Regions from separate parts of the Heyndrickxia vini genome, predicted to be linked through region 1. Evidence: a T-box and tRNA genes for the amino acid it is inferred to sense, from the RefSeq annotation. Region 1 holds a T-box; the other regions hold tRNA genes.
What was found. A T-box is a leader RNA that pairs with one kind of tRNA and senses whether it is charged. The one in region 1 lies ahead of asnS (asparagine--tRNA ligase), so its partner is inferred to be a tRNA-Asn.

Region 1 (7,203 bases):
TTTTTCACTTTTTCTTTTTGACTTTGTAGAACGTCTTCATATTGATATTCAATATAGCTTTTCCCTACACGATCATTTCTGCTATAACCTTTTGCTAAATAATAATCTACAGAATCTCTCGGCAGGCCTTCTTTAGAAGAGGAAACTTTACCAATGACTGATCCTAAGATTTCGTTTCCTTCCTTATCTTTATATTGATTATAACGATCCCAATCTGTCGTTGTATCCACTCCGGGTAACGATTCTAGATTTTCGCTCACGAATGCAAATTCCTTAGCCGATGCATCCTTTTTTATGATTTGCGGTGTTAAAGGATATCCGCCGACCATTTCACGATAAATTGCCAATACCTCTAACTCTTGTTTAGTAAAGGACTTCAATTCTTTACTAGAAATCCGTTCTAGTGTTAGCTGATAAATTTTTTTATCGAAGTCTTTATCATTTTTAAGTTTGGCCCTATCAGCTGCAGTTATTTTTGCTTCTGCTTCATTTGGATGCTTTAGTATCCAGAAATCTTTTTTATCTCTTTCTGTTATTGCCTTTAAATCCTCATTAGAATCCTTTTTAATAATTGATGCAAGCTTTTCTGCAATTTTCAGCATTTCCTCTGCCTTCATGTTTTGCGGTCTGGTGTACGTTATCGCATTAGACGGCTTATTCCCCACGATTAGCTTCCCATTCCGATCTAAAATTTTACCACGAGGCAAAGAAATTTTTACGGTTACATTTTCTTTTCTATCGACTTCTCTCTTATAATCCTCGCCATATACAATTTGCACAATTCCAAGCTTAAGAATAAGCAGTGAGAACAGCAAAAAGACAATCAAAAATATGATATTTATTCGGAAGGAGGAAACAAGCGTCTTTTTCTTCTCATTTATTTTCTTCAATTTGCACCCTCCTTTTTTAAAATTTTCACATGATATTTTAATGAAGAAACAAAACCTGGATTAGCACATTAGTTCTTCCTAATCATAGACACGTTTAATTTTTTGTCTTTTCTAAGTACTACATTTGTAGTATTTAAAACAAAAAATGACCAAATAAAATCCATTAACTGCTATTATTAATTGAGTTTTCTTGTTGTAACTAAATATTTCCATCACTTTATAATTACTTTTACTATTTGCTAAATTCTCTTCATCCTAATCCAACTTTTACACTTGTAGTATTTACTATACCATGTAATTTCAAATGATAAAAGTACTTTATTCTAAGAAATATTTTTGATGATCATTTTAAAAAAATAGGATGCCGCAGCATCCTATTTTTCACATATTTAATTAAAAGTCAGCATTTCCTGGTGTACGTGGGAATGGGATGACATCGCGGATGTTCTTCATACCTGTTAAATACATGACAAGTCGTTCAAACCCAATTCCATAGCCTGAATGCTTTGTACCACCGTATTTTCTAAGTTCGAGATACCACCAGTAATCTTCTTCAGACATACCAAGTTCTTTAATTTTATTTGCAAGGACCTCTTCTCTTTCCTCACGTTGGCTACCCCCGATTAACTCGCCAATACCAGGAACCAACAGGTCAGTTGCTGCTACTGTCTTGCCATCTTCATTCGCTCTCATATAAAATGCCTTAATTTCTTTTGGATAGTCGGTTACGAAGACAGGACGCTCATAAATTTCCTCGCTAAGATAACGTTCATGTTCCGTTTGCAAATCCGTTCCCCATTCAACTGGGTAGTCAAATTTCTTACCAGAGTTCTTTAATATATCAACAGCTTCAGTATAAGTAACCCTTCCAAAATCGGATTCTAAAGCATTTTTCAATCTCTCAATTAGCGTTTTATCAATAAAGCTATTAAAGAACGCCATTTCTTCAGGTGCATGTTCAAAAACGTATTGAATAACATACTTGACCATTTCTTCTCCGAGGTCCATGATATCTGGTAATTCAGCAAAAGCAACTTCCGGCTCGATCATCCAGAATTCTGCGGCATGTCGTGCCGTATTAGAATTTTCTGCTCTAAATGTTGGACCAAATGTATAAACATTACGGAAAGCAAGAGCAAAGGTTTCTGCATTTAATTGGCCGCTGACGGTTAAGTTGGATTCTTTGCCGAAGAAATCTGCACTGTCATCCACTTTGCCATCTTCATTTTTTGGAAGCTGCTGCAAATCCATTGATGTTACACGGAACATCTCCCCGGCTCCTTCTGTATCGCTTCCGGTAATAATCGGTGTATGTACATATACAAATCCTTTATCTTGAAAGAACTTATGAATGGCATACGATGCAAGAGATCTTACTCTGAAAACGGCAGAGAAGGTATTAGCTCTCGGACGTAAATGAGCGATTGTTCTTAAATATTCAAGGGAATGTCTCTTTTTTTGTAACGGATAAGCTGGATCCGATAATCCTTCCACAACAATTTTTGTCGCTTTAATTTCAAATGGCTGTTTCATTTCAGGAGTTGGAACAAATTCACCTTCTACTAAAACGGAAGAGCTAATAGGCAACTTCGTAATTTCTTTGAAGTTATCAAGGGTATCCTCGAAAACGACTTGTACACTCTTAAAGAATGTTCCGTCGTTTAACTCCATAAAACCAATGGTTTTAGAATCGCGAAGAGTACGAATCCAACCGGAAATTTGCACTGTTTGGTCGTTAAATTTTTCTTGATTTCTGTATAAATCTTTTACTACAGTCTTTATCATAATTAGCCTCCATATGGTAATTTTTCACAATAAAAAAAGCCTTCTATCCCATAAAAAAGGGACGAAAGGCTAACTTCCGCGGTACCACCCAAATTGTCATCATATGACCAACTTTAAAGCTTCTATTGCTTATCCAGTCCATAACGTGCTGGTAACGTCTAAGCCTACTTAAGCTATCCCTTTCGGTTAGAACTCAAAGGTGTTCTTCATTCATGCTTCATCACCAGGCTTCCACCGTCCCTGGCTCTCTATCGAATATAGCAAAAACTACTGTCCTTTTCATCGATTTAAAAATATGTAATTTTAAAAATGACTTATTATTGTAATAATCTATCACAAAACATAATCCTTTGTCTAGTTGCCCAAAGATATATACTGAAATCTTTATTGGTCAAACGACGTAACTATACGGATCTATAATAAGCAGAAATTGATAAACAGGATAGAGCAATAGACAAAATCGTTAATTTAACAAGATCTGAATTGGGTAAAAGTATCTATAGTGGGGATGACCGCTGGTGTACAATTTATCAGCGGTCAAAAAGCTGCTCCACAAGAAGTGCGATGGCAGAAATCCTTCTCCAAATTGTTAGTTTTACCCTCTTATGAATACGCGTTATTATACATAGTTAAGTGCCTTACGAAGCAAGTTCCATAGACATGCATTCCGAAGATACTTATTTGATGGGTAATTCTTGATAAACCTAAAAATGTCATTTTACCGTTTTCGTTTAACCATCCTTCTATGTATAATTGATCGAATGATAAGCTTTCTAGATATCAATTATTTCTGCTATTGCTTTTTTATCGGCGTTACTACTGCAAATAAACTATCTGTTGGATCAGATACATTAACTTCAATGATCTTATATCCGTTTGTTCCATTTTTGCTTTCGTTGTTCTTAGATGTTTTTAATTGAATGTTTCCCATTTCCTTATCTCCTCCATATAAAATTACTCACAGTAGGCAGTATATGATGAAGTTCAAAATATGTTCCATTATTTTTCTACAATTTATCATCCATTTTATTTTGCAAATAAATAAGGCTGTCCGAAATCATTTTAATGTTTACCCGCAAATAAAATCAGGTTATAATGAAAATTACGTAATTTCGGATATCGAAATGATTTTTAGCCAAGTTAAACGGGGTACTGATAAAAACGGTTGGAACAATCGGAACGAACACATCTGAAATACTAATTTAATTGAAAGGGAGAAAAAATTGAATACAAATACACCTAGTGGAAAAAAACGAATACAACTGGCTATCCTTTTAGGATCACTCGGACTTTTAGGCCCTTTTACAATCGATACGTATTTACCATCCTTCCCTACTATTGTAGAAGATTTTGATACAACTGCTTCACTTGTTCAAATTAGTTTAACGGCTTGTTTATTAGGACTGGGGCTCGGACAATTGTTTATTGGTCCATTGAGTGATGTAAAGGGCCGTCGAAAACCTTTGTTATTTTTTCTATGTTTATACTTATTAGCTTCGTTAACCTGTTCATTTGCACCTAACATTTACTTCCTTATTGCGGCGCGTTTTATCCAAGGCTTCTCTGCAGCTGGCGGTCTTGTCGTCTCTCGAGCAGTCGTAAGAGACTTGTTTAGCGGAAAGGAACTGACTAAATTTTTTACGTTAATGGTATTAGTCGGTAATCTTGGTCCAATCGTTGCACCGGTTGCTGGAGGGATCATCCTTTCTTTTACAAAGTGGAATGGTGTTTTTATCGTTTTGGCTTGTATTGGCGCAATATTAATTTTCACAGTTTCATTGAAACTTAAAGAATCGTTGCCAGTGGAAAAACGTGTACCTAGTAACCTTCCTCAGCTTATGGGCAATTTTGGTTCATTATTTAAGGATCGCGAATTCATGGGGTATGCATTCACACAAGGATTTACGACTGCTGGAATTTTCGCCTATGTATCTGGTATTCCATTTGTCTATCAAAATATTTACCATGTCACACCTCAACAGTTCAGTCTATTATTTGGCGTGAATGGCTTAGCATTAATTATTGGAAGTCAGTCGGTTGGTCGCTTTACGTACACCATTCCTGAGCGGACATTTTTAAAGATAGGGTTAGCAATCTCTAACGTATCGGGTTTATTCTTACTCATTGCCCTTCTTTTAAAAGCACCACTAATCGCTGTTGCAGTTCCGATTTTCTTTTTCGTTTTATCGATTAGTATCATCGGAACGACATCTTTTACATTGGCTATTGAGTCACAAGGACATATTGCGGGCAGTGCCTCTGCATTACTCGGATTATTGCCATTTGTACTTGGCTCCTTATCGGCTCCGTTAGTTGGTATCGCTGGTTCGTATACGGGTGTACCAATGGGAGTTACGATTTTTGGTTCCAGTCTTCTAGCTTTTCTTTCCTATTTTGTTTTGGTTCGGAGAGGTTCGATTGGGGTCCAGAGGGCAAAATCTACGAAAACAAGTTTCTAGGCTCTATTTAGTAGTTTGAGATAATTCTTTAGATAAAAATCGGCTCTTTCCTTAACGAAACGAAAGAGCCGATTTTCTTTTCATTATTTTCCTTGGCTTGTTGGAAAACGGATACTCATAAAGTCTCCTTTTTCACGTTTTGAAACCAAGTCTCAAGCAGCTTCTGCTCTCTTTCACGTGGTATCCCCGCTTTTCGTTCTGTATCCCGTCTCGTCTTCTCCCATTGATATACATCAAAAATAGTATCTTCAAGTGGTCTGAAGGAAAGACCGGCGTTAACAGCTTTTTCTATACTGATGAAAGAACTGCCTTTCCAAGGTTCAGTTTCACCTTCTAAAGGGAAATGTTCAGGAATCCATAACGGCATCTCCGTCCATGGCTGTACATTATGCTCATGTATAAATTGTTCTTCTGCCCACACAAATTCAGCATCACTGTTTGTGATAACTTTACAAGTGTTCAAAAGCTCTTCGAATGTCAATTCTTCATTCGGTCCTGTTACATTAAACGTCCCTGCTTCTCTTTTTTCAGCCATATTGAAAACCCATGTTGCTACATCCTTTATGTCAATCAATTGAACAGGTCGATCCGGACGTCCCGGCACCAATACTTTTCCACCTTGCGCTACACGCTTAACCCAGTAAGGGAGCCGATCTGTATAGTCGAACGGTCCAACAAGCAATCCGGCTCTTACATGCAAAACTCGTCCTGGCCAATGTTTCTCTGCCTCTTCTTCACATAAGACTTTCAATGCGCCGTAATACTCATAAGGAGATAGTGCCCCATCCTCAACTTCTTTCAGTTTATCCGATGGCATGGATTGTAAATGATAATCTTCCGTAATATGCGGCGGAATCCAATCTTTATAAACAGAGATGCTGGAGATATACGTATAATGTTCCATACTATCCCCTAGTACAGCTGCTACTTTTTTCATTTGATGAGGAGCGAATCCGCATGTATCCATGACAACATCCCATTTACGGTTTCCCAAAAGCGATACATCTCTGTCTCTATCTCCAATTATGTGCTCCACTTCAGGAAAAATCTCATTATTCGTCCCACGATTAAATAAAGTGATTTCGTGCCCTCTCTTTAATCCTTCTTCAACCAATGCTCTGCCTAAAAAACGAGTACCTCCTAATATAAGGACCTTCATATTTTTCCCCCATTCACTTTATGAACTTCGTAAAAAACCTTTCGATATAAATAACGATTTTTCATAGTTAAAAGTTACGCAGCGTACGAAATCTAGCTAAAAAACAAAACCTTACAATGACACCAGGCTGAGAATTAATTGAAAGAAACCTGTAGTGGAACTAGTCATTCGTGAAAAGAGAATGCCGATTGTTAGTGTTACGCTTTTTTGGTTGAATCTAGAACATCTAAATAATGCTGATTGTACATAATGCCAAGAATATTCCCAAAGGGATCCACTACAGAAGCAGTGATAAACCCCTTTCCACGCTCAGTGGGTGCCTCGTACTCTTCCGCACCCATCGACATCAATTTATTGAAGGTTCCTATCACATCATCAACGTGCCAATACACTATGACACCGGCAGGGCCCGTCTTAGCACTATTGGGCGCGTAGGTACGATCAATAAGCCCTAATTCGTGCTGATAATCGCCGAGGCGAAACTCAACATATCCCGGTCGTTCGAAGTAAGGTTCGATGCCCAATAGCTTGGCGTACCACTTCTTTGCAGCTGCTAGATCATCCGTCCAAAAACTAACTGTGGTAAGTCCACGTAATGTCTGTATATCGTTCATAACCAATCTCCTCCTCTAAGTTTAGTAATTTGACTAAGTTACATCTTCATATAAACTTCGATTTACCTATGATGAATCCCTTCAGATATTATAGAAAATAGCCCGATTACGAACAAAAGCAGACCAACGTTAAAATTGGAAGAACTTAGATTGATTGTAGGGAAAATTCCGAAGTTTTCTTGTCGATAAGAACTAGACAGACGTAGACACTTTATGTAACAAAGTTATTCACAATGTGTAAAATTTATAATTTCTTACACGAGGAAAAAGACGCAATTCCATTTCTAGAATTGCGT
Region 2 (7,203 bases), 1.7 Mb from region 1:
TCACTTCTAAGCGCTCCACCAGTCCTTACGGTCTAGCTTCTCAGCCCTTAGAACGCTCTCCTACCACGGACACCAGACGGTGTCCATCCACAGCTTCGGTGATACGTTTAGCCCCGGTACATTTTCGGCGCAGAGTCACTCGACCAGTGAGCTATTACGCACTCTTTAAATGGTGGCTGCTTCTAAGCCAACATCCTGGTTGTCTAAGCAACTCCACATCCTTTTCCACTTAACGTATACTTTGGGACCTTAGCTGGTGGTCTGGGCTGTTTCCCTTTTGACTACGGATCTTATCACTCGCAGTCTGACTCCTAAGGATAAGTCATTGGCATTCGGAGTTTGTCTGAATTCGGTAACCCGATGAGGGCCCCTAGTCCAAACAGTGCTCTACCTCCAAGACTCTTACCTTAAGGCTAGCCCTAAAGCTATTTCGGAGAGAACCAGCTATCTCCAAGTTCGATTGGAATTTCTCCGCTACCCACACCTCATCCCCGCACTTTTCAACGTGCGTGGGTTCGGGCCTCCAGTAAGTGTTACCTTACCTTCACCCTGGACATGGGTAGATCACCTGGTTTCGGGTCTACGACCTCAAACTCATTCGCCCTATTAAGACTCGCTTTCGCTGCGGCTCCGCCTCTTCAGCTTAACCTCGCTTGAAATCGTAACTCGCCGGTTCATTCTACAAAGGCACGCTATCACCCGGCGTCTTTCCGAAGGAAATACGCACAGGGCTCTAACTACTTGTAGGCACACGGTTTCAGGTTCTCTTTCACTCCCCTCCCGGGGTGCTTTTCACCTTTCCCTCACGGTACTGGTTCACTATCGGTCACTAGGGAGTATTTAGCCTTGGGAGATGGTCCTCCCTGCTTCCGACGGGATTTCACGTGTCCCGCCGTACTCAGGATCCACTCTGGAGGAACGAAGTTTCAACTACAGGGTTGTTACCTTCTTTGACGGTACTTTTCCAGACCTCTTCATTTACTCCGTTCCTTTGTAACTCCGTATAGAGTGTCCTACAACCCCAAGAGGCAAGCCTCTTGGTTTGGGCTTCTTCCGTTTCGCTCGCCGCTACTCAGGAAATCGCGTTTGCTTTCTCTTCCTCCGGGTACTTAGATGTTTCAGTTCCCCGGGTCTGCCTTCCATACTCTATGTATTCAAGTAAGGATACTACCCCATTACGGGCAGTGGGTTCCCCCATTCGGAAATCTCCGGATCAAAGCTTGCTTACAGCTCCCCGAAGCATATCGGTGTTAGTCCCGTCCTTCATCGGCTCCTAGTGCCAAGGCATTCACCGTGCGCCCTTACTAACTTAACCTAAAAAGGTTGTTTATAACTTACTTAATGGATTCATCCATAAAGTGGCGATTCTCGGTTATTACTTGGTTATATCTCATTTTATCTAGTTTTCAAGGAACAATTAGTTTGAAAGGAATTAACCTCTCAAAACTGAACAAAACGAAAGCGTCTTTTTTGTAACCACGTCAGTGGTCTTCCATATTCCTTAGAAAGGAGGTGATCCAGCCGCACCTTCCGATACGGCTACCTTGTTACGACTTCACCCCAATCATCTGTCCCACCTTCGGCGGCTGGCTCCAAAAGGTTACCTCACCGACTTCGGGTGTTACAAACTCTCGTGGTGTGACGGGCGGTGTGTACAAAGCCGGGAACGTATTCACCGCGGCATGCTGATCCGCGATTACTAGCGATTCCGGCTTCATGTAGGCGAGTTGCAGCCTACAATCCGAACTGAGAATGGTTTTATGGGATTGGCGTAACCTCGCGGTCTAGCAACCCTTTGTACCATCCATTGTAGCACGTGTGTAGCCCAGGTCATAAGGGGCATGATGATTTGACGTCATCCCCACCTTCCTCCGGTTTGTCACCGGCAGTCACCTTAGAGTGCCCAACTAAATGCTGGCAACTAAGGTCAAGGGTTGCGCTCGTTGCGGGACTTAACCCAACATCTCACGACACGAGCTGACGACAACCATGCACCACCTGTCACTCTTGTCCCCGAAGGGAAATCCCTATCTCTAGGGAGGGCAAGAGGATGTCAAGACCTGGTAAGGTTCTTCGCGTTGCTTCGAATTAAACCACATGCTCCACCGCTTGTGCGTACCCCGTCAATTCCTTTGAGTTTCAGCCTTGCGGTACTGTACTCCCCAGGCGGAGTGCTTAATGCGTTAGCTGCAGCACTAAAGGGCGGAAACCCTCTAACACTTAGCACTCATCGTTTACGGCGTGGACTACCAGGGTATCTAATCCTGTTCGCTCCCCACGCTTTCGCGCCTCAGCGTCAGTTACAGACCAAAGAGCCGCCTTCGCCACTGGTGTTCCTCCACATCTCTACGCATTTCACCGCTACACGTGGAATTCCGCTCTTCTCTTCTGCACTCAAGTCTCCCAGTTTCAATGACCCTCCACGGTTGAGCCGTGGGCTTTCACATCAGACTTAAGAAACCGCCTGCGCGCGCTTTACGCCCAATAATTCCGGACAACGCTTGCCACCTACGTATTACCGCGGCTGCTGGCACGTAGTTAGCCGTGGCTTTCTGGTTAGGTACCGTCAAGGTACCGCCCTATTCGAACGATACTTGTTCTTCCCTAACAACAGAGTTTTACGATCCGAAAACCTTCATCACTCACGCGGCGTTGCTCCGTCAGACTTTCGTCCATTGCGGAAGATTCCCTACTGCTGCCTCCCGTAGGAGTCTGGGCCGTGTCTCAGTCCCAGTGTGGCCGATCACCCTCTCAAGTCGGCTACGCATCGTCGCCTTGGTGAGCCGTTACCTCACCAACTAGCTAATGCGCCGCGGGTCCATCTGTAAGTGATAGCCAAAGCCATCTTTCAATTCTCCTTCATGCGAAGGAAAAAGTTATCCGGTATTAGCCCCGGTTTCCCGGAGTTATCCCAGTCTTACAGGCAGGTTACCCACGTGTTACTCACCCGTCCGCCGCTAATCTTCAGGGAGCAAGCTCCCATCAGATTCGCTCGACTTGCATGTATTAGGCACGCCGCCAGCGTTCGTCCTGAGCCAGGATCAAACTCTCCAAAAAGATGTTTGATATAGCTCTAGTTTAAAAATAAATTAATTGACGTTTCGTTTTGTTCAGTTTTCAAAGATCAATCATTACTTCTTTTTTTAGAAACAACTTTCTTACTATATCATTTCTAGTGTTTGTTGTCAACAACTTTTTTGAGAATGTTTTTTCTCTTCCAGAAGCGACTTTTAAATCTTATCATCTTTATAAAATGATGTCAATACTTTTTTTTGGAGCGGGTGATGGGAATCGAACCCACGACAACAGCTTGGAAGGCTGTAGTTTTACCACTAAACTACACCCGCATATTATATTTTTGGATGGCGCGCCCGATAGGAGTCGAACCCATAACCTTCTGATCCGTAGTCAGACACTCTATCCAATTGAGCTACGGGCGCATTTGTAATTTGTAAGGACTCTGAAAAACTTTGGTGCGGCCGAGAGGACTTGAACCTCCACGGTGTTGCCACCACTAGGCCCTCAACCTAGCGCGTCTGCCATTCCGCCACGACCGCATCTTAAAAAGTGACATATAGTATAATAACAAACTGCTAGATAAAAGTCAATAGTTATTTTGGTGCGGGTGAAGGGAGTCGAACCCCCACGCCTTGCGGCGCCAGATCCTAAGTCTGGTGCGTCTGCCAATTCCGCCACACCCGCATTGTATAATACAGTAGAATTAAGTATATTTGCCTCAATACACACAAATCAACTTGTAGAATGGTGAGCCATGAAGGACTCGAACCTTCGACCCTCTGATTAAAAGTCAGATGCTCTACCGACTGAGCTAATGGCTCTAAAAAGATATTAATGTAATGTCTTATTCAATTTGAGCTTAGTTAAGCATCTACGACGTCCCAATCTCAGAAAGATTATTCAAGTAGCAGCTCGATTGGTACGCTGAAGTTCACCTTCGCAGTTTATTCATTCGTGCTCTACCGACTGAGCTAATGGCTCAAAAAATAAAAAAATGGCTGGGCTAGCTGGATTCGAACCAACGAGTGACGGAGTCAAAGTCCGTTGCCTTACCACTTGGCTATAGCCCAATATCATTTTTTTCGAAATGGCGGTCCGGACGGGACTCGAACCCGCGACCTCCTGCGTGACAGGCAGGCATTCTAACCAGCTGAACTACCGGACCAAAACAATTATTTAAAACAATGACCCGTACGGGATTCGAACCCGTGTTACCGCCGTGAAAGGGCGGTGTCTTAACCGCTTGACCAACGGGCCATAAAAATTAATTTCCTGGCGGAGAAGGAGGGATTTGAACCCTCGCGCCGCTTACGCGACCTACACCCTTAGCAGGGGCGCCTCTTCAGCCACTTGAGTACTTCCCCTTATGGCTCCGCAGGTAGGATTCGAACCTACGACCGATCGGTTAACAGCCGATAGCTCTACCACTGAGCTACTGCGGAATAACATTTCATCTTGTCGACTCTTAAAATTATAATTACGATTAGACATTAAGTCAACCCATTTTAAAAACTTTTTTCAAAAACTTATAATCCACTTATTTCAGCTCCAATATCCCCCTACACTTTCCGCAAACAAAACGTTTAACATCCACTTTCCTTCTACGGGTATAATTTGTCTTACAACCTTTGCAGACATAGTTATATATCACTTTGGACTTTTTTCTATGTATGTTTTGTAATGGCGAACAGAATCTTGGAGCATGGACTTCGTTAAGTAAGTTTTTAAAATCATTGTCACGATGTTGATATCCTTTTCCTTCTATATGAAGGTGATAATGACATAACTCATGCTTGATTATACCAATCAATTCCTTTTCGCCAAATTCATCGTAATATTTATAGTTTATCTCGATATTATGGTTTTTTAGTAAATATCTCCCACCTGTTGTACGAAGTCTTGAATTAAATAAAGCAACATGTTTAAAAGGTTTTCCAAAGAACCTTAATGATATGCGTTCAACTAATTCTTGAAGCTCTTGATCATTCATCTTTTGCTCCCCTTTTTTCCATTTAACATGAACATGACAAACTATTATAGCATATTGTAGATAATACTAAAGGAGGCCATCGCCTATGCCAACTTGGTTTCAAAATCAAATGCGAAAAGCTTTTTCGGAAAAAAATCGATACCAAATAAAGCTTCTCAATCAATGTTGGTTTTTTTATCAACAAAAATTCTAATCTCATTCTATAATAATTCATCTGAACAAAAAATGGCGTGTATGTATACACGCCACCCTTTACTATTTCACTGTCCTTGAAGCATGGTTAATGACAATCTTCCCTTTTGAATATCCACATTCTCCACCCAAACAGTAACAACATCACCTAGCGAAACGACATCTAATGGATGTTTCACAAATTTATTACTAAGTTTAGAAATATGAACAAGTCCATCCTCTTTTACTCCGACATCGATAAATGCTCCAAAATCAACTACGTTTCTTACGGTTCCTTGCATTTCCATTCCTACTTTTAAATCTTCTAACTTTAATATTTCCTTTTTCAGCAGTGGTTTTGGTAATTCATCACGAAGATCGCGCCCCGGACGATTTAATGCATCTATAATATCCTTCAACGTTAACTCACCAATGTTTAATTGCTCCGATAAGTCACTTAAGGAATAAGAACTAATCGCTTCATTTAATTTTTCCGTTCCGATATCGCTAGGTGAACAATTTATTTTTTTCAGCAAAGTTTTGACCGCCTGATAATTCTCAGGATGTATTGGTGTTTTATCTAGTGGATCATCTCCATCAATAATTCTCAAAAAACCAATACTTTGCTCATATGTTTTTGATCCTAAACGCGGTATCCCTTTTAATTCTTTTCTATTGTTAATTTTCCCAGTTTCATTTCTAAACTTCACAATATTATTCGCAACTGATTTACTTAGCCCAGAAACATATTGCAATAAAGAAGAAGAGGCAGTATTCACATTTACTCCTACTTGGTTTACAGCCGTTTCCACTACAAATGTAAGTGATTCATTTAATTTCTTTTGGGTAACATCATGTTGATATTGACCTACTCCAACAGATTTCGGATCAATTTTCACTAACTCCGCTAATGGATCTTGTAATCTCCTAGCAATTGATACTGCACTTCTTTCTTCTACTTGAAGGTCTGGGAACTCTTCACGCGCTAAATCGGATGCAGAATATACACTTGCACCAGCTTCATTGACAATAATATACGAAATATCATCATCTATTTCTTTTAAAAGTTCAGCGACAAATTGTTCTGTTTCCTGAGAAGCGGTACCATTTCCTATTGCTATTACTTCTACCTTAAATTCTTTTATTATATCGATAACTTTCTTTTTCGCTTCCTCTGGCTTTGCCTTCGGTGGATGAGGATAGATGACACCGATAGATAGAACTTTACCAGTTTCGTTGACTACCGCTAGCTTGCAGCCTGTTCGATATGCCGGGTCAACACCAAGTACCATTTTTCCTTTTAGCGGGGGTTGCAACAAGAGATTTCTTAAATTTTCAGAGAAAATATGGATTGATTGATCTTCTGCCTTTTCTGTTAATTCATTTCGAATATCCCGCTCGATAGAAGGTTGAATTAGTCGTTTATAGCCGTCTTCTATCGCTTCTTTTACATAAGGCGTTACACTTGAATGCTCATTCTTAATCACTTTACGGAAAAGTTGATTAATTATTTTTTCGATATCCGGTTGAATGGAAACTCTCAGGACATCTTCTTTTTCTCCTCTGTTTAATGCAAGTACTCGATGAGGGACAATTTTTCGGACAGGCTCTTCATACTTGTAATACATTTCAAACACTTTTTTATCATCTTTTTCTTCTTTTTTTAATGTTGATGTAACAATCCCTGTTTTAAATGTTTCTTTCCGAATCCAATCACGTGTAGTTGCATCATCGGAAATCCACTCAGCTATAATATCTTTTGCTCCCGTAAGTGCATCCTCAATTGTATGTATTTCTTTCTCCTCGGAGACATAATGTGCTGCTTCTTTATTAATATCTTTATCTAATGGATAGGTCATCATCCATGTTGCCAACGGCTCCAGCCCTTTTTCCTTAGCAATTGTTGCTTTTGTTCTTCTTTTTTGTTTATAAGGTCGATAGAGATCTTCCACCATTTGCAGCTTATCGGCATTTATAATATTTTTTCTTAACTCATCTGTTAGCTTTCCTTGTTCCTCAATTAA
Region 3 (7,203 bases), 940 kb from region 1:
ATTCCTCCGCCATTATTATTAATTACGATAATCGTGATGTTTAATTGATGCATCTTTGCTGCTAATAACCCATTTAAATCATGGAAAAATGATAAGTCGCCAATTAATAAAAACAGCGATTCTCCATATAAACTTGCTCCTAATGCACTTGAAACTACACCATCAATCCCATTTGCTCCGCGATTAGCTAATACCCGTATATTTTGTTGATTAAAATGGAAAAATGTATCCACATCGCGAATTGGCATACTATTACCAACAAATAAATGGCTATTTTGCGGCAATCTTTTTATTAATTCTAAAACGAGCTTTCCTTCATCTAATTCAGAAATATCACTAATTTCGTTAATAATTGTATTCCGAGCAATCTGATTTAGATTCTGCCACATTTTCAACCATTTTGAATGTCTTTTTGTATCCAATTGATTTAATAATCCTTCACAAAATAATGTTTCATCGCAATAGATCATTTGGGTAGCCGAATTAATTGGATCGCGCCAACTATCTCCCGCTTCAATAATATATTGTTCAGTTCCCTCAAGTCGTTTCATAAATTTAGTTAAAGGCTTTGAAACCGGCATTCCGCCAAATCGAATAATAACATCAGGATACAACATTTCATCTGAAACAATGTCTTTTAATATTGCATCATAACTATCAATGATATTATTCTCCGAGAATGTCCCACTTCGAAGCTGTGAAAGTGGGTCTGCAATAATTGGATAGCCTAATGAATCAGCCATTTCTAAAACCGCTGCTGAAAATTGTGGATAATCAATAGCCCCACATACAATTAAGCCCTTTTCAAGAGTTTGCAGTCGATCGCAAATCGTTTTCATTTCCCCCAAATCAAGAAGGGTACTCCCTTGCTTCACTTTAATTACTGATTGATCCTCCAATTCCCCGAATGGAGAAGGGGTCAATCTTGGTAGTAATGGCTCGCGAATTGGAAAATTTAAATGTACTGGGCCCGCTGGTTGCTGTATAGACATACTAATAGCTCTTGTAGCTGTTGTTCTAGCATAGTATGTCATTTCTTTCCCTATCTCTGGAAGTGCCATTTCAGCAAACCATTTTACATGCTTTCCATATAAATGAATCTGGTCGATTGCTTGTGGTGCCCCAATATCCCGCAATTCATGTGGGCGATCAGCCGTTAATACGATTAATGGAATTCTTGAAAGCTTTGCTTCTACAATTGCAGGAAAATAGTTAGCCGCTGCAGTTCCAGAAGTACATAATAGGGCAACAGGATTCCTTGTTTGTTTTGCAATTCCCAATGCAAAAAAAGCAGCTGAACGTTCGTCAATATTTATATGATATTTAAGCTTAGGGTGGTCAGCAATTAACAAAGCTAAAGGTGTTGACCGTGAGCCGGGGCTTATGACAACATCCCGAACACCTGAATTTGACAATCCCTGAATAAAGCTAGCTAAATATGTTGTAAGTGTCTCTTGATGATTCATAATTTCTTTCCTCCTAATGCACGAAGCATCGGACGAAATTTAATTTTTGTTTCAAAATATTCATCCTCTGGGATTGAGTCGGAAACTACACCGCACCCAGCATATAAAAATGCTTCATTCTCTTTAATTAATCCTGATCGAATGGCTACAGCAAACTCTCCATTCCCCCTGTAATCAACCCAACCAATTGGAGAAGCATAAAACCCACGATCCATTTTTTCCTTATCGCGGATGATTTGTAAAGCTTCATTAGTAGGTACTCCCCCCATAGCGGGTGTTGGGTGAAGATCTTTGACTAATGGAAAAATAGAAATCTGATCATCCTTAATTGTTCCATTTACAGGTGTAAACAAATGCTGTATATCTCTCATTTTCATGATTGTAGGTATTTCTGGAATGTTAACATTCCTGCAATATTTACGAATGACTTCAGCGATCATTGAAACTACGAGCTGATGTTCATGTCGATTTTTCACATCATTAAATAATGTCTCACCTAGAGACTCATCCTCACTTATCGTATTCCCTCGCTTTATTGATCCAGCAAGGCATGCGGATAGAATAGCGTCTCCATTCTTCTTAATCAGTCTTTCAGGAGACGCACCTGTAAAACAGCGATCAACCGTCTCTAATGAAAAAATATAGCTTTCATGTTGTTCTTCCCATAAATTCTCTAATACGTTTTCAGCTGCTATTTTATCATTAAATTCAATATTCATTTTCCTTGCCATAACTACTTTATTTAATTGACTATCTTTTTTTAAAAGGTCAACCACTTCCGCGACTGAGTCTACCCATTCTTGGCGGTTCATTTCATGTTCCTGTTTAATATTGCTATTTTTCCCTTTTGAAAATTTAGTCTCTAATATTTCTCTTTGTATTTTTAGATGGTGATTTAGAATACCTAAATGATCATCTGAATTACATAATATATTAATTGTGAAAAAAACTTCTTGTTTATTTATAACGAGCATTAGTTTTGGCAGATGAAATAAGGCATTGTTAAACGGAGCCCATTCTGACTCTTTCATACTTAAAGGATCGAATGAAAATCCACCAAAAATTACAGGACCGGTTCCCTGAACATCGAAAGGATTATATATATGAGCATCCTGTATTAATTGATTCCATTCCTTATCAATGTAATCAAATCGATCTTCTTCTACTTCCGTCTTGAAAGTTTGTGTACTACCTAGACCAACTATAATCATCTCATCGTTCGGAACCTTCCAGAAAAAACGTTCTCCTTGAAATAGCGTTTTTGCAGATGAATAAAATGATAGGGGGTCAATATTATTTAATTGTTCTGTATAACTAAATAAGATCGATTTGTTCTTTTTTTTAGCCTTTGTTAAAGCAATATTGCATTCATTTTCAATGTTCATCTGTTCAATTTTTTTCAAAATTATCTCTCCCAAAAACAACCGTGCAACGACGAATCTTTTTAAATTTTTATGTCCAATCTTTAAGATACACCTCTAATAGAATAGAGTCAATGAACACAACTTATCTTCCCCATTTCACACATTAAATATTGATTATATAGAAATTTTTCCGACGACATAGAACTTTAAAAGATGGCTTTTTTATATCCTTTGAATGAAGATTTTCAAAAGAAAAAAGGAGTTTAAAAGACATATCTTTTAAACTCCCAACTTACTATATATTCGAATATATTATGACCCGTACGGGATTCGAACCCGTGTTACCGCCGTGAAAGGGCGGTGTCTTAACCGCTTGACCAACGGGCCTAAATGGCGGAGAAGGAGGGATTTGAACCCTCGCGCCGGTTACCCGACCTACACCCTTAGCAGGGGCGCCTCTTCAGCCACTTGAGTACTTCTCCAATATTGTTTAAATAATAAAATGGCTCCGCAGGTAGGATTCGAACCTACGACCGATCGGTTAACAGCCGATAGCTCTACCACTGAGCTACTGCGGAATAAATGGGCCTAAATGGACTCGAACCATCGACCTCACGCTTATCAGGCGTGCGCTCTAACCAGCTGAGCTATAGGCCCATAAAATATGGAGCGGGTGATGGGAATCGAACCCACGACAACAGCTTGGAAGGCTGTAGTTTTACCACTAAACTACACCCGCAATATGGGGCGGCTAGTGGGAATCGAACCCACGCATGTCGGAACCACAATCCGATGCGTTAACCACTTCGCCATAGCCGCCACATTGTATATATACAATCTTTGATAACTTTATATGGTGGCTCGGGACGGAATCGAACCGCCGACACATGGATTTTCAGTCCATTGCTCTACCGACTGAGCTACCGAGCCAAGTATGTATATTATATGTAAATGGCGGTCCGGACGGGACTCGAACCCGCGACCTCCTGCGTGACAGGCAGGCATTCTAACCAGCTGAACTACCGGACCAATTTTTTTTCAACATAAGGAGAAAATAAACATCCTTATTTTTCTTTCAGCGACAGCTGAAAATAACAGTATATTTTTGACTAATGTCAAAATAACTATCTTTAATTGCGGAGGCAGGATTTGAACCTGCGACCTTCGGGTTATGAGCCCGACGAGCTACCAGACTGCTCCACCCCGCGGCAATATTAATATACATTCATATGGCGGAGGAAGAGGGATTCGAACCCCCGCGCGGTGTAACCCGCCTGTCGGTTTTCAAGACCGATCCCTTCAGCCAGACTTGGGTATTCCTCCGAAATTATATGGTGGACCTTGTAGGACTCGAACCTACGACCGGACGGTTATGAGCCGTCTGCTCTAACCAGCTGAGCTAAAGGTCCTATATGGTAGCGGCGGAGGGGATCGAACCCACGACCTCACGGGTATGAACCGTACGCTCTAGCCAGCTGAGCTACGCCGCCATATAGTTATAATTAAAATTTAATTGGTGGAGCCTAGCGGGATCGAACCGCTGACCTCCTGCGTGCAAAGCAGGCGCTCTCCCAGCTGAGCTAAGGCCCCATATTAGTTTTTGTATATAATGGTCGGGAAGACAGGATTCGAACCTGCGACCCCTTGGTCCCAAACCAAGTGCTCTACCAAGCTGAGCTACTTCCCGAACTTAATGGCGCGCCCGAGAGGAGTCGAACCCCTAACCTTTTGATCCGTAGTCAAACGCTCTATCCAATTGAGCTACGGGCGCATATAATGAAAGTTATTTCGCTTCGCAAAAAAACTTTGGTGCCGAGGACCGGAATCGAACCGGTACGGTAGTCACCTACCGCAGGATTTTAAGTCCTGTGCGTCTGCCAGTTCCGCCACCCCGGCAAGGGTTGTCTGGAGCGGAAGACGGGATTCGAACCCGCGACCCCCACCTTGGCAAGGTGGTGTTCTACCACTGAACTACTTCCGCGACTTAATTAGTTATAATGCGGGTGAAGGGAGTCGAACCCCACGCCTTGCGGCGCCAGATCCTAAGTCTGGTGCGTCTGCCAATTCCGCCACACCCGCGTAAATTTAATGGTGAGCCATGAAGGACTCGAACCTTCGACCCTCTGATTAAAAGTCAGATGCTCTACCGACTGAGCTAATGGCTCATTTCTTTTAAAAATGGTGCCGGCCAGAGGACTTGAACCCCCAACCTACTGATTACAAGTCAGTTGCTCTACCAATTGAGCTAGGCCGGCATATTAAATTATTTTCCTTATATTGAACCACTTAAGAAGGTCGTCCAGCTTTCAGACTGATTATTCAAGTAGCGGCTCAAGCTGTACGCTGAAGTTATTCCTACGAAGCGTATTCGGTCGTGCTCTACCAATTGAGCTAGGCCGGCAAAATGATTTTTTGTCTAAAAGATGGTGGAGGATGACGGAATCGAACCGCCGACCCCCTGCTTGTAAGGCAGGTGCTCTCCCAGCTGAGCTAATCCTCCATGTATTATACAGCCTGGCAACGTCCTACTCTTGCAGGGGGAGAGCCCCCAACTACCATCGGCGCTGAGAAGCTTAACTTCCGTGTTCGGGATGGGAACGGGTGTGACCTTCTCGCCATAATTACCAGACTAAAAATTTCAGGGATTGTTCCCTCAAAACTAGATAGATGAGAAATACTTCATAATAACGTCAAATCAAATTAGGATAAGTCTTCGACCGATTAGTATTCGTCAGCTCCATGTGTCGCCACACTTCCACCTCGAACCTATCAACCTGATCATCTTTCAGGGGTCTTATTTAGATAAACTAAGGGAAATCTCATCTTGAGGGGGGCTTCATGCTTAGATGCTTTCAGCACTTATCCCTTCCGCACATAGCTACCCAGCGATGCCTTTGGCAAGACAACTGGTACACCAGCGGTGCGTCCATCCCGGTCCTCTCGTACTAAGGACAGCTCCTCTCAAATTTCCTACGCCCACGACGGATAGGGACCGAACTGTCTCACGACGTTCTGAACCCAGCTCGCGTACCGCTTTAATGGGCGAACAGCCCAACCCTTGGGACCGACTACAGCCCCAGGATGCGATGAGCCGACATCGAGGTGCCAAACCTCCCCGTCGATGTGGACTCTTGGGGAGATAAGCCTGTTATCCCCGGGGTAGCTTTTATCCGTTGAGCGATACTACTTCCATGCGGAACCACCGGATCACTAAGCCCGACTTTCGTCCCTGCTCGACTTGTAGGTCTCGCAGTCAAGCTCCCTTGTGCCTTTACACTCTGCGAATGATTTCCAACCATTCTGAGGGAACCTTTGGGCGCCTCCGTTACCTTTTAGGAGGCGACCGCCCCAGTCAAACTGCCCGCCTGACACTGTCTCCCACCCCGATCAGGGGTGCGGGTTAGAATTTCAATACAGCCAGGGTAGTATCCCACCGACGCCTCCACCGAAGCTGGCGCTCCGGCTTCAAAGGCTCCTACCTATCCTGTACAAGCTGTACCAAAATTCAATATCAGGCTGCAGTAAAGCTCCACGGGGTCTTTCCGTCCTGTCGCGGGTAACCTGCATCTTCACAGGTACTATAATTTCACCGAGTCTCTCGTTGAGACAGTGCCCAGATCGTTGCGCCTTTCGTGCGGGTCAGAACTTACCTGACAAGGAATTTCGCTACCTTAGGACCGTTATAGTTACGGCCGCCGTTTACTGGGGCTTCAATTCAAAGCTTCGCTTGCGCTAACCTCTCCTCTTAACCTTCCAGCACCGGGCAGGCGTCAGCCCCTATACTTCGCCTTGCGGCTTCGCAGAGACCTGTGTTTTTGCTAAACAGTCGCCTGGGCCTATTCACTGCGGCTCTCTCGGGCTTGCACCCTAACAGAGCACCCCTTCTCCCGAAGTTACGGGGTCATTTTGCCGAGTTCCTTAACGAGAGTTCTCTCGCTCACCTTAGGATTCTCTCCTCGCCTACCTGTGTCGGTTTGCGGTACGGGCACCTTTCACCTCACTAGAGGATTTTCTAGGCAGTGTGGAATCAGGAACTTCGGTACTATATTTCCCTCGCCATCACAGCTCAAGGTACATGGTGACGGGATTTGCCTCGTCACCCCTCTAACTGCTTGGACGCGCTATTCCAGCAGCGCGCTTACCCTATCCTCCTGCGTCCCCCATCGTTCAAACGGTGAAGAGGTGGTACAGGAATATCAACCTGTTGTCCATCGCCTACGCCTTTCTACCGGCTTAGGTCCCGACTAACCCTGAGCGGACGAGCCTTCCTCAGGAAACCTTAGGCATTCGGTGGAAGGGATTCTCACCCTTCTTTCGCTACTCATACCGGCATTCTCACTTCTAAGCGCTCCACCAGTCCTTACGGTCTAGCT
Region 4 (7,203 bases), 970 kb from region 1:
TTAGAACTCCTTTTCTTAGCAAGTGAGTTTTTAATCCATTCTAGAACCCGTTTTTCTGCATCACATTTATTAGAGATTATGGAAGAGAAAGATGAATGGACGATAAACGAATTGTTATCAAACCAAACGTTAAGTCATTACAGTGTTGATTTAGGGATATTAATTGAATTTTTAATAGAAAAATCATTCATTGAAGAAGTAATAGTCGAGACAAAAGGGCAAGATATTTATCACCGTCATTACCGAGTAAAAAAATTATCGTAAAATATTAATTTAAGTATTGACGAATTGATAGTAACTTGGTATATTAATAAACGTCGCTGCTGAACTAACGAATTCAGCAGTGATAAAAAAATAAAAAAGTTATTGACAAAAAGTAAACAACTTGATATGATAATAAAGTCGCTGTCGCAAGATAGTTGACAATTGATCTTTGAAAACTGAACAAAACGAAACGTCAATAAATTAACTTTTTAGAGCTATTTCAAACATCTTTTTTGGAGAGTTTGATCCTGGCTCAGGACGAACGCTGGCGGCGTGCCTAATACATGCAAGTCGAGCGAACTTGATGGGAGCTTGCTCCCTGAGAGTTAGCGGCGGACGGGTGAGTAACACGTGGGTAACCTGCCTGTAAGACTGGGATAACTCCGGGAAACCGGGGCTAATACCGGATAATTTTTTCCTTCGCATGAAGGAGAATTGAAAGGTGGCACTAGCTATCACTTACAGATGGACCCGCGGCGCATTAGCTAGTTGGTGAGGTAACGGCTCACCAAGGCGACGATGCGTAGCCGACTTGAGAGGGTGATCGGCCACACTGGGACTGAGACACGGCCCAGACTCCTACGGGAGGCAGCAGTAGGGAATCTTCCGCAATGGACGAAAGTCTGACGGAGCAACGCCGCGTGAGTGATGAAGGTTTTCGGATCGTAAAACTCTGTTGTTAGGGAAGAACAAGTATCGTTCGAATAGGGCGGTACCTTGACGGTACCTAACCAGAAAGCCCACGGCTAACTACGTGCCAGCAGCCGCGGTAATACGTAGGTGGCAAGCGTTGTCCGGAATTATTGGGCGTAAAGCGCGCGCGCGCGCAGGCGGTTTCTTAAGTCTGATGTGAAAGCCCACGGCTCAACCGTGGAGGGTCATTGAAACTGGGAGACTTGAGTGCAGAAGAGAAGAGCGGAATTCCACGTGTAGCGGTGAAATGCGTAGAGATGTGGAGGAACACCAGTGGCGAAGGCGGCTCTTTGGTCTGTAACTGACGCTGAGGCGCGAAAGCGTGGGGAGCGAACAGGATTAGATACCCTGGTAGTCCACGCCGTAAACGATGAGTGCTAAGTGTTAGAGGGTTTCCGCCCTTTAGTGCTGCAGCTAACGCATTAAGCACTCCGCCTGGGGAGTACGCAGTAAGGCTGAAACTCAAAGGAATTGACGGGGCACACACAAGCGGTGGAGCATGTGGTTTAATTCGAAGCAACGCGAAGAACCTTACCAGGTCTTGACATCCTCTTGCCCTCCCTAGAGATAGGGATTTCCCTTCGGGGACAAGAGTGACAGGTGGTGCATGGTTGTCGTCAGCTCGTGTCGTGAGATGTTGGGTTAAGTCCCGCAACGAGCGCAACCCTTGACCTTAGTTGCCAGCATTTAGTTGGGCACTCTAAGGTGACTGCCGGTGACAAACCGGAGGAAGGTGGGGATGACGTCAAATCATCATGCCCCTTATGACCTGGGCTACACACGTGCTACAATGGATGGTACAAAGGGTTGCTAGACCGCGAGGTTACGCCAATCCCATAAAACCATTCTCAGTTCGGATTGTAGGCTGCAACTCGCCTACATGAAGCCGGAATCGCTAGTAATCGCGGATCAGCATGCCGCGGTGAATACGTTCCCGGTACTTTGTACACACCGCCCGTCACACCACGAGAGTTTGTAACACCCGAAGTCGGTGAGGTAACCTTTGGAGCCAGCCGCCGAAGGTGGGACAGATGATTGGGGTGAAGTCGTAACAAGGTAGCCGTATCGGAAGGTGCGGCTGGATCACCTCCTTTCTAAGGAATATGGAAGACCACTGACGTGGTTACAAAAAAGACGCTTTCGTTTTGTTCAGTTTTGAGAGGTTAATTCCTTTCAAACTAATAGAGGTGAATTAGAAGTTTATTATTCGCCAAATTGTTCTTTGAAAACTAGATAATATGAGAAATAACCAAGTAATAACCGAGAATCGCCACTTTATGGATGAATCCATTAAGTAAGTAATAAACAACCTTTTTAGGTTAAGTTAATAAGGGCGCACGGTGAATGCCTTGGCACTAGGAGCCGATGAAGGACGGGACTAACACCGATATGCTTCGGGGAGCTGTAAGCAAGCTTTGATCCGGAGATTTCCGAATGGGGGAACCCACTGCCCGTAATGGGGTAGTATCCTTACTTGAATACATAGAGTATGGAAGGCAGACCCGGGGAACTGAAACATCTAAGTATCCGGAGGAAGAGAAAGCAAACGCGATTTCCTGAGTAGCGGCGAGCGAAACGGAAGAAGCCCAAACCAAGAGGCTTGCCTCTTGGGGTTGTAGGACACTCTATACGGAGTTACAAAGGAACGGAGTAAATGAAGAGGTCTGGAAAGGCCCGTCAAAGAAGGTAACAACCCTGTAGTTGAAACTTCGTTCCCTCCAGAGTGGATCCTGAGTACGGCGGGACACGTGAAATCCCGTCGGAAGCAGGGAGGACCATCTCCCAAGGCTAAATACTCCCTAGTGACCGATAGTGAACCAGTACCGTGAGGGAAAGGTGAAAAGCACCCCGGGAGGGGAGTGAAAGAGAACCTGAAACCGTGTGCCTACAAGTAGTTAGAGCCCTGTGCGTATTTCCTTCGGAAAGACGCCGGGTGATAGCGTGCCTTTTGTAGAATGAACCGGCGAGTTACGATTTCAAGCGAGGTTAAGCTGAAGAGGCGGAGCCGCAGCGAAAGCGAGTCTTAATAGGGCGAATGAGTTTGAGGTCGTAGACCCGAAACCAGGTGATCTACCCATGTCCAGGGTGAAGGTAAGGTAACACTTACTGGAGGCCCGAACCCACGCACGTTGAAAAGTGCGGGGATGAGGTGTGGGTAGCGGAGAAATTCCAATCGAACTTGGAGATAGCTGGTTCTCTCCGAAATAGCTTTAGGGCTAGCCTTAAGGTAAGAGTCTTGGAGGTAGAGCACTGTTTGGACTAGGGGCCCTCATCGGGTTACCGAATTCAGACAAACTCCGAATGCCAATGACTTATCCTTAGGAGTCAGACTGCGAGTGATAAGATCCGTAGTCAAAAGGGAAACAGCCCAGACCACCAGCTAAGGTCCCAAAGTATACGTTAAGTGGAAAAGGATGTGGAGTTGCTTAGACAACCAGGATGTTGGCTTAGAAGCAGCCACCATTTAAAGAGTGCGTAATAGCTCACTGGTCGAGTGACTCTGCGCCGAAAATGTACCGGGGCTAAACGTATCACCGAAGCTGTGGATGGACACCGTCTGGTGTCCGTGGTAGGAGAGCGTTCTAAGGGCTGAGAAGCTAGACCGTAAGGACTGGTGGAGCGCTTAGAAGTGAGAATGCCGGTATGAGTAGCGAAAGAAGGGTGAGAATCCCTTCCACCGAATGCCTAAGGTTTCCTGAGGAAGGCTCGTCCGCTCAGGGTTAGTCGGGACCTAAGCCGAGGCCGAAAGGCGTAGGCGATGGACAACAGGTTGATATTCCTGTACCACCTCTTCACCGTTTGAACGATGGGGGGACGCAGGAGGATAGGGTAAGCGCGCTGCTGGAATAGCGCGTCCAAGCAGTTAGAGGGGTGACGAGGCAAATCCCGTCACCATGTACCTTGAGCTGTGATGGCGAGGGAAATATAGTACCGAAGTTCCTGATTCCACACTGCCTAGAAAATCCTCTAGTGAGGTGAAAGGTGCCCGTACCGCAAACCGACACAGGTAGGCGAGGAGAGAATCCTAAGGTGAGCGAGAGAACTCTCGTTAAGGAACTCGGCAAAATGACCCCGTAACTTCGGGAGAAGGGGTGCTCTGTTAGGTGCAAGCCCGAGAGAGCCGCAGTGAATATACCAGGCGACTGTTTAGCAAAAACACAGGTCTCTGCGAAGCCGCAAGGCGAAGTATAGGGGCTGACGCCTGCCCGGTGCTGGAAGGTTAAGAGGAGAGGTTAGCGCAAGCGAAGCTTTGAATTGAAGCCCCAGTAAACGGCGGTACCGTAACTATAACGGTCCTAAGGTAGCGAAATTCCTTGTCAGGTAAGTTCTGACCCGCACGAAAGGCGCAACGATCTGGGCACTGTCTCAACGAGAGACTCGGTGAAATTATAGTACCTGTGAAGATGCAGGTTACCCGCGACAGGACGGAAAGACCCCGTGGAGCTTTACTGCAGCCTGATATTGAATTTTGGTACAGCTTGTACAGGATAGGTAGGAGCCTTTGAAGCCGGAGCGCCAGCTTCGGTGGAGGCGTCGGTGGGATACTACCCTGGCTGTATTGAAATTCTAACCCGCACCCCTGATCGGGGTGGGAGACAGTGTCAGGCGGGCAGTTTGACTGGGGCGGTCGCCTCCTAAAAGGTAACGGAGGCGCCCAAAGGTTCCCTCAGAATGGTTGGAAATCATTCGCAGAGTGTAAAGGCACAAGGGAGCTTGACTGCGAGACCTACAAGTCGAGCAGGGACGAAAGTCGGGCTTAGTGATCCGGTGGTTCCGCATGGAAGGGCCATCGCTCAACGGATAAAAGCTACCCCGGGGATAACAGGCTTATCTCCCCCAAGAGTCCACATCGACGGGGAGGTTTGGCACCTCGATGTCGGCTCATCGCATCCTGGGGCTGTAGTCGGTCCCAAGGGTTGGGCTGTTCGCCCATTAAAGCGGTACGCGAGCTGGGTTCAGAACGTCGTGAGACAGTTCGGTCCCTATCCGTCGTGGGCGTAGGAAATTTGAGAGGAGCTGTCCTTAGTACGAGAGGACCGGGATGGACGCACCGCTGGTGTACCAGTTGTCTTGCCAAAGGCATCGCTGGGTAGCTATGTGCGGAAGGGATAAGTGCTGAAAGCATCTAAGCATGAAGCCCCCCTCAAGATGAGATTTCCCTTAGTTTATCTAAATAAGACCCCTGAAAGATGATCAGGTTGATAGGTTCGAGGTGGAAGTGTGGCGACACATGGAGCTGACGAATACTAATCGGTCGAAGACTTATCCTAATTTGATTTGAAGTTATTATGAAGTGTTTCTCATCTATCTAGTTTTGAAGGAATAATTTTAAATTAATCCTTGAAAAATTTTAAAAAACATATATAATAATATATGTCCATAAGGTTTGGTGGCTAAAGCGAGAAGGTCACACCCGTTCCCATCCCGAACACGGAAGTTAAGCTTCTCAGCGCCGATGGTAGTTGGGGGCTCTCCCCCTGCAAGAGTAGGACGTCGCCAAGCTTGTAATATTCCGCAGTAGCTCAGTGGTAGAGCTATCGGCTGTTAACCGATCGGTCGTAGGTTCGAATCCTACCTGCGGAGCCATTAGGAGAGCTGTCCGAGTGGCCGAAGGAGCACGATTGGAAATCGTGTAGACGGTTAACGCTGTCTCAAGGGTTCAAATCCCTTGCTCTCCGCCATTTAAACTGTGGCCCGTTGGTCAAGCGGTTAAGACACCGCCCTTTCACGGCGGTAACACGGGTTCGAATCCCGTACGGGTCACCATTTAATAAATTGTAAATTACATAATGGAGGATTAGCTCAGCTGGGAGAGCACCTGCCTTACAAGCAGGGGGTCGGCGGTTCGATCCCGTCATCCTCCACCATATTATTATCGCGGGGTGGAGCAACGAGCGTTACTTCATCGAATAATCTGCGAGTTGTACCGATTGAGCAACATCTTGAATAAGCTTACTGAAATCGGGACAGTCGAATATGCAAAGTGCGATAATAAATCTTTATATTAACATTACCGCGGGGTGGAGCAGTCTGGTAGCTCGTCGGGCTCATAACCCGAAGGTCGCAGGTTCAAATCCTGCCTCCGCAATTGATTTGAAAATAAAATGGTCCGGTAGTTCAGCTGGTTAGAATGCCTGCCTGTCACGCAGGAGGTCGCGGGTTCGAGTCCCGTCCGGACCGCCATTTTTATAAAATACATATGTGGCTCGGTAGCTCAGTCGGTAGAGCAATGGACTGAAAATCCATGTGTCGGCGGTTCGATTCCGTCCCGAGCCACCATTTATAATAATATTAAGCCGGCCTAGCTCAATTGGTAGAGCAACTGACTTGTAATCAGTAGGTTGGGGGTTCAAGTCCTCTGGCCGGCACCATTCATTACTTATTGTAATGAGATGGAGGGGTAGCGAAGTGGCTAAACGCGGCGGACTGTAAATCCGCTCCTTCGGGTTCGGCGGTTCGAATCCGTCCCCCTCCACCATTAGAATAGGGGCATAGTTTAAAGGTAGAACTAAGGTCTCCAAAACCTTCAGTGTGGGTTCGATTCCTACTGCCCCTGCCATGGCGGTTGTGGCGAAGTGGTTAACGCATCGGATTGTGGTTCCGACATTCGTGGGTTCGATTCCCATCAGCCGCCCCATTTATGAACAAATAAATATTTACAACATATACTATTATTGGGCTATAGCCAAGTGGTAAGGCAACGGACTTTGACTCCGTCACTCGTTGGTTCGAATCCAGCTAGCCCAGTTTGCGGAAGTAGTTCAGTGGTAGAACACCACCTTGCCAAGGTGGGGGTCGCGGGTTCGAATCCCGTCTTCCGCTCCAACAATGGCGGCATAGCCAAGTGGTAAGGCAGAGGTCTGCAAAACCTTTACCACCGGTTCGAATCCGGTTGCCGCCTCCATAATATGCCGGTGTGGCGGAATTGGCAGACGCGCACGACTCAAAATCGTGTTCCTTCGGGAGTGTCGGTTCGACCCCGACCACCGGTATCATAGCACTGCTTGCCAATGTAGTGAAATCAACGTTTCTTACTCTATGTAAGGAACGTTTTTTATTTATCTCAAATACGATTCTTTGAAAATTATTGTGTACATAAAATCGTGAGCGTACCTGTCATTAAACAAGGAGGAATTTAAAAATGGCAAGGCATACAAAAGAATTATCTATTGAGGAGTATCAATCATTAACAGTCCAAAAAGCGTAAAGGAAATTGATTTCAAAACTGCTCTTTCTTTATTTGTT

Region 2: it encodes a tRNA-Asn, which carries the amino acid that the T-box ahead of asnS (asparagine--tRNA ligase) is inferred to sense. The anticodon was not compared.
Region 3: it encodes a tRNA-Asn, which carries the amino acid that the T-box ahead of asnS (asparagine--tRNA ligase) is inferred to sense. The anticodon was not compared.
Region 4: it encodes a tRNA-Asn, which carries the amino acid that the T-box ahead of asnS (asparagine--tRNA ligase) is inferred to sense. The anticodon was not compared.

Annotation. Positions count from the first base shown of each region.
Region 1 covers NZ_CP065425.1:2,218,503-2,225,705, forward strand. The annotation lists gene I5776_RS11205 (peptidoglycan D,D-transpeptidase FtsI family protein) at 1-890, opposite strand, end outside; gene asnS (asparagine--tRNA ligase) at 1,284-2,675, opposite strand; T-box leader at 2,730-2,967, opposite strand; gene I5776_RS11215 (hypothetical protein) at 3,469-3,606, opposite strand; gene I5776_RS11220 (multidrug effflux MFS transporter) at 3,899-5,134, shown strand; gene I5776_RS11225 (SDR family oxidoreductase) at 5,250-6,293, opposite strand; gene I5776_RS11230 (VOC family protein) at 6,491-6,907, opposite strand.
Region 2 covers NZ_CP065425.1:3,952,528-3,959,730, forward strand. The annotation lists rRNA gene I5776_RS19590 (23S ribosomal RNA) at 1-1,315, opposite strand, end outside; rRNA gene I5776_RS19595 (16S ribosomal RNA) at 1,506-3,057, opposite strand; tRNA gene I5776_RS19600 (tRNA-Gly) at 3,274-3,347, opposite strand; tRNA gene I5776_RS19605 (tRNA-Arg) at 3,364-3,440, opposite strand; tRNA gene I5776_RS19610 (tRNA-Leu) at 3,472-3,557, opposite strand; tRNA gene I5776_RS19615 (tRNA-Leu) at 3,618-3,702, opposite strand; tRNA gene I5776_RS19620 (tRNA-Lys) at 3,764-3,839, opposite strand; tRNA gene I5776_RS19625 (tRNA-Gln) at 4,014-4,088, opposite strand; tRNA gene I5776_RS19630 (tRNA-Asp) at 4,107-4,183, opposite strand; tRNA gene I5776_RS19635 (tRNA-Glu) at 4,204-4,275, opposite strand; tRNA gene I5776_RS19640 (tRNA-Ser) at 4,292-4,382, opposite strand; tRNA gene I5776_RS19645 (tRNA-Asn) at 4,386-4,460, opposite strand; gene I5776_RS19650 (SprT family protein) at 4,556-5,008, opposite strand; gene cmpA (cortex morphogenetic protein CmpA) at 5,094-5,201, shown strand; gene I5776_RS19660 (Tex family protein) at 5,269-7,203, opposite strand, start outside.
Region 3 covers NZ_CP065425.1:1,282,618-1,289,820, reverse strand. The annotation lists gene menD (2-succinyl-5-enolpyruvyl-6-hydroxy-3-cyclohexene-1-carboxylic-acid synthase) at 1-1,466, opposite strand, end outside; gene I5776_RS06425 (isochorismate synthase) at 1,463-2,869, opposite strand; tRNA gene I5776_RS06420 (tRNA-Glu) at 3,146-3,217, opposite strand; tRNA gene I5776_RS06415 (tRNA-Ser) at 3,222-3,312, opposite strand; tRNA gene I5776_RS06410 (tRNA-Asn) at 3,334-3,408, opposite strand; tRNA gene I5776_RS06405 (tRNA-Ile) at 3,414-3,487, opposite strand; tRNA gene I5776_RS06400 (tRNA-Gly) at 3,496-3,569, opposite strand; tRNA gene I5776_RS06395 (tRNA-His) at 3,574-3,649, opposite strand; tRNA gene I5776_RS06390 (tRNA-Phe) at 3,685-3,760, opposite strand; tRNA gene I5776_RS06385 (tRNA-Asp) at 3,783-3,859, opposite strand; tRNA gene I5776_RS06380 (tRNA-Met) at 3,965-4,038, opposite strand; tRNA gene I5776_RS06375 (tRNA-Ser) at 4,061-4,153, opposite strand; tRNA gene I5776_RS06370 (tRNA-Ile) at 4,163-4,239, opposite strand; tRNA gene I5776_RS06365 (tRNA-Met) at 4,244-4,320, opposite strand; tRNA gene I5776_RS06360 (tRNA-Ala) at 4,345-4,420, opposite strand; tRNA gene I5776_RS06355 (tRNA-Pro) at 4,441-4,517, opposite strand; tRNA gene I5776_RS06350 (tRNA-Arg) at 4,525-4,601, opposite strand; tRNA gene I5776_RS06345 (tRNA-Leu) at 4,638-4,726, opposite strand; tRNA gene I5776_RS06340 (tRNA-Gly) at 4,737-4,811, opposite strand; tRNA gene I5776_RS06335 (tRNA-Leu) at 4,829-4,909, opposite strand; tRNA gene I5776_RS06330 (tRNA-Lys) at 4,920-4,995, opposite strand; tRNA gene I5776_RS06325 (tRNA-Thr) at 5,010-5,085, opposite strand; tRNA gene I5776_RS06320 (tRNA-Val) at 5,255-5,330, opposite strand; rRNA gene rrf (5S ribosomal RNA) at 5,343-5,459, opposite strand; rRNA gene I5776_RS06310 (23S ribosomal RNA) at 5,532-7,203, opposite strand, start outside.
Region 4 covers NZ_CP065425.1:3,191,537-3,198,739, reverse strand. The annotation lists gene I5776_RS16065 (nucleotidyltransferase-like protein) at 1-264, shown strand, start outside; rRNA gene I5776_RS16060 (16S ribosomal RNA) at 495-2,051, shown strand; rRNA gene I5776_RS16055 (23S ribosomal RNA) at 2,275-5,228, shown strand; rRNA gene rrf (5S ribosomal RNA) at 5,344-5,460, shown strand; tRNA gene I5776_RS16045 (tRNA-Asn) at 5,470-5,544, shown strand; tRNA gene I5776_RS16040 (tRNA-Ser) at 5,548-5,639, shown strand; tRNA gene I5776_RS16035 (tRNA-Glu) at 5,650-5,724, shown strand; tRNA gene I5776_RS16030 (tRNA-Val) at 5,750-5,825, shown strand; tRNA gene I5776_RS16025 (tRNA-Met) at 5,973-6,046, shown strand; tRNA gene I5776_RS16020 (tRNA-Asp) at 6,065-6,141, shown strand; tRNA gene I5776_RS16015 (tRNA-Phe) at 6,162-6,237, shown strand; tRNA gene I5776_RS16010 (tRNA-Thr) at 6,254-6,329, shown strand; tRNA gene I5776_RS16005 (tRNA-Tyr) at 6,353-6,436, shown strand; tRNA gene I5776_RS16000 (tRNA-Trp) at 6,444-6,517, shown strand; tRNA gene I5776_RS15995 (tRNA-His) at 6,520-6,595, shown strand; tRNA gene I5776_RS15990 (tRNA-Gln) at 6,634-6,705, shown strand; tRNA gene I5776_RS15985 (tRNA-Gly) at 6,709-6,783, shown strand; tRNA gene I5776_RS15980 (tRNA-Cys) at 6,789-6,862, shown strand; tRNA gene I5776_RS15975 (tRNA-Leu) at 6,869-6,950, shown strand.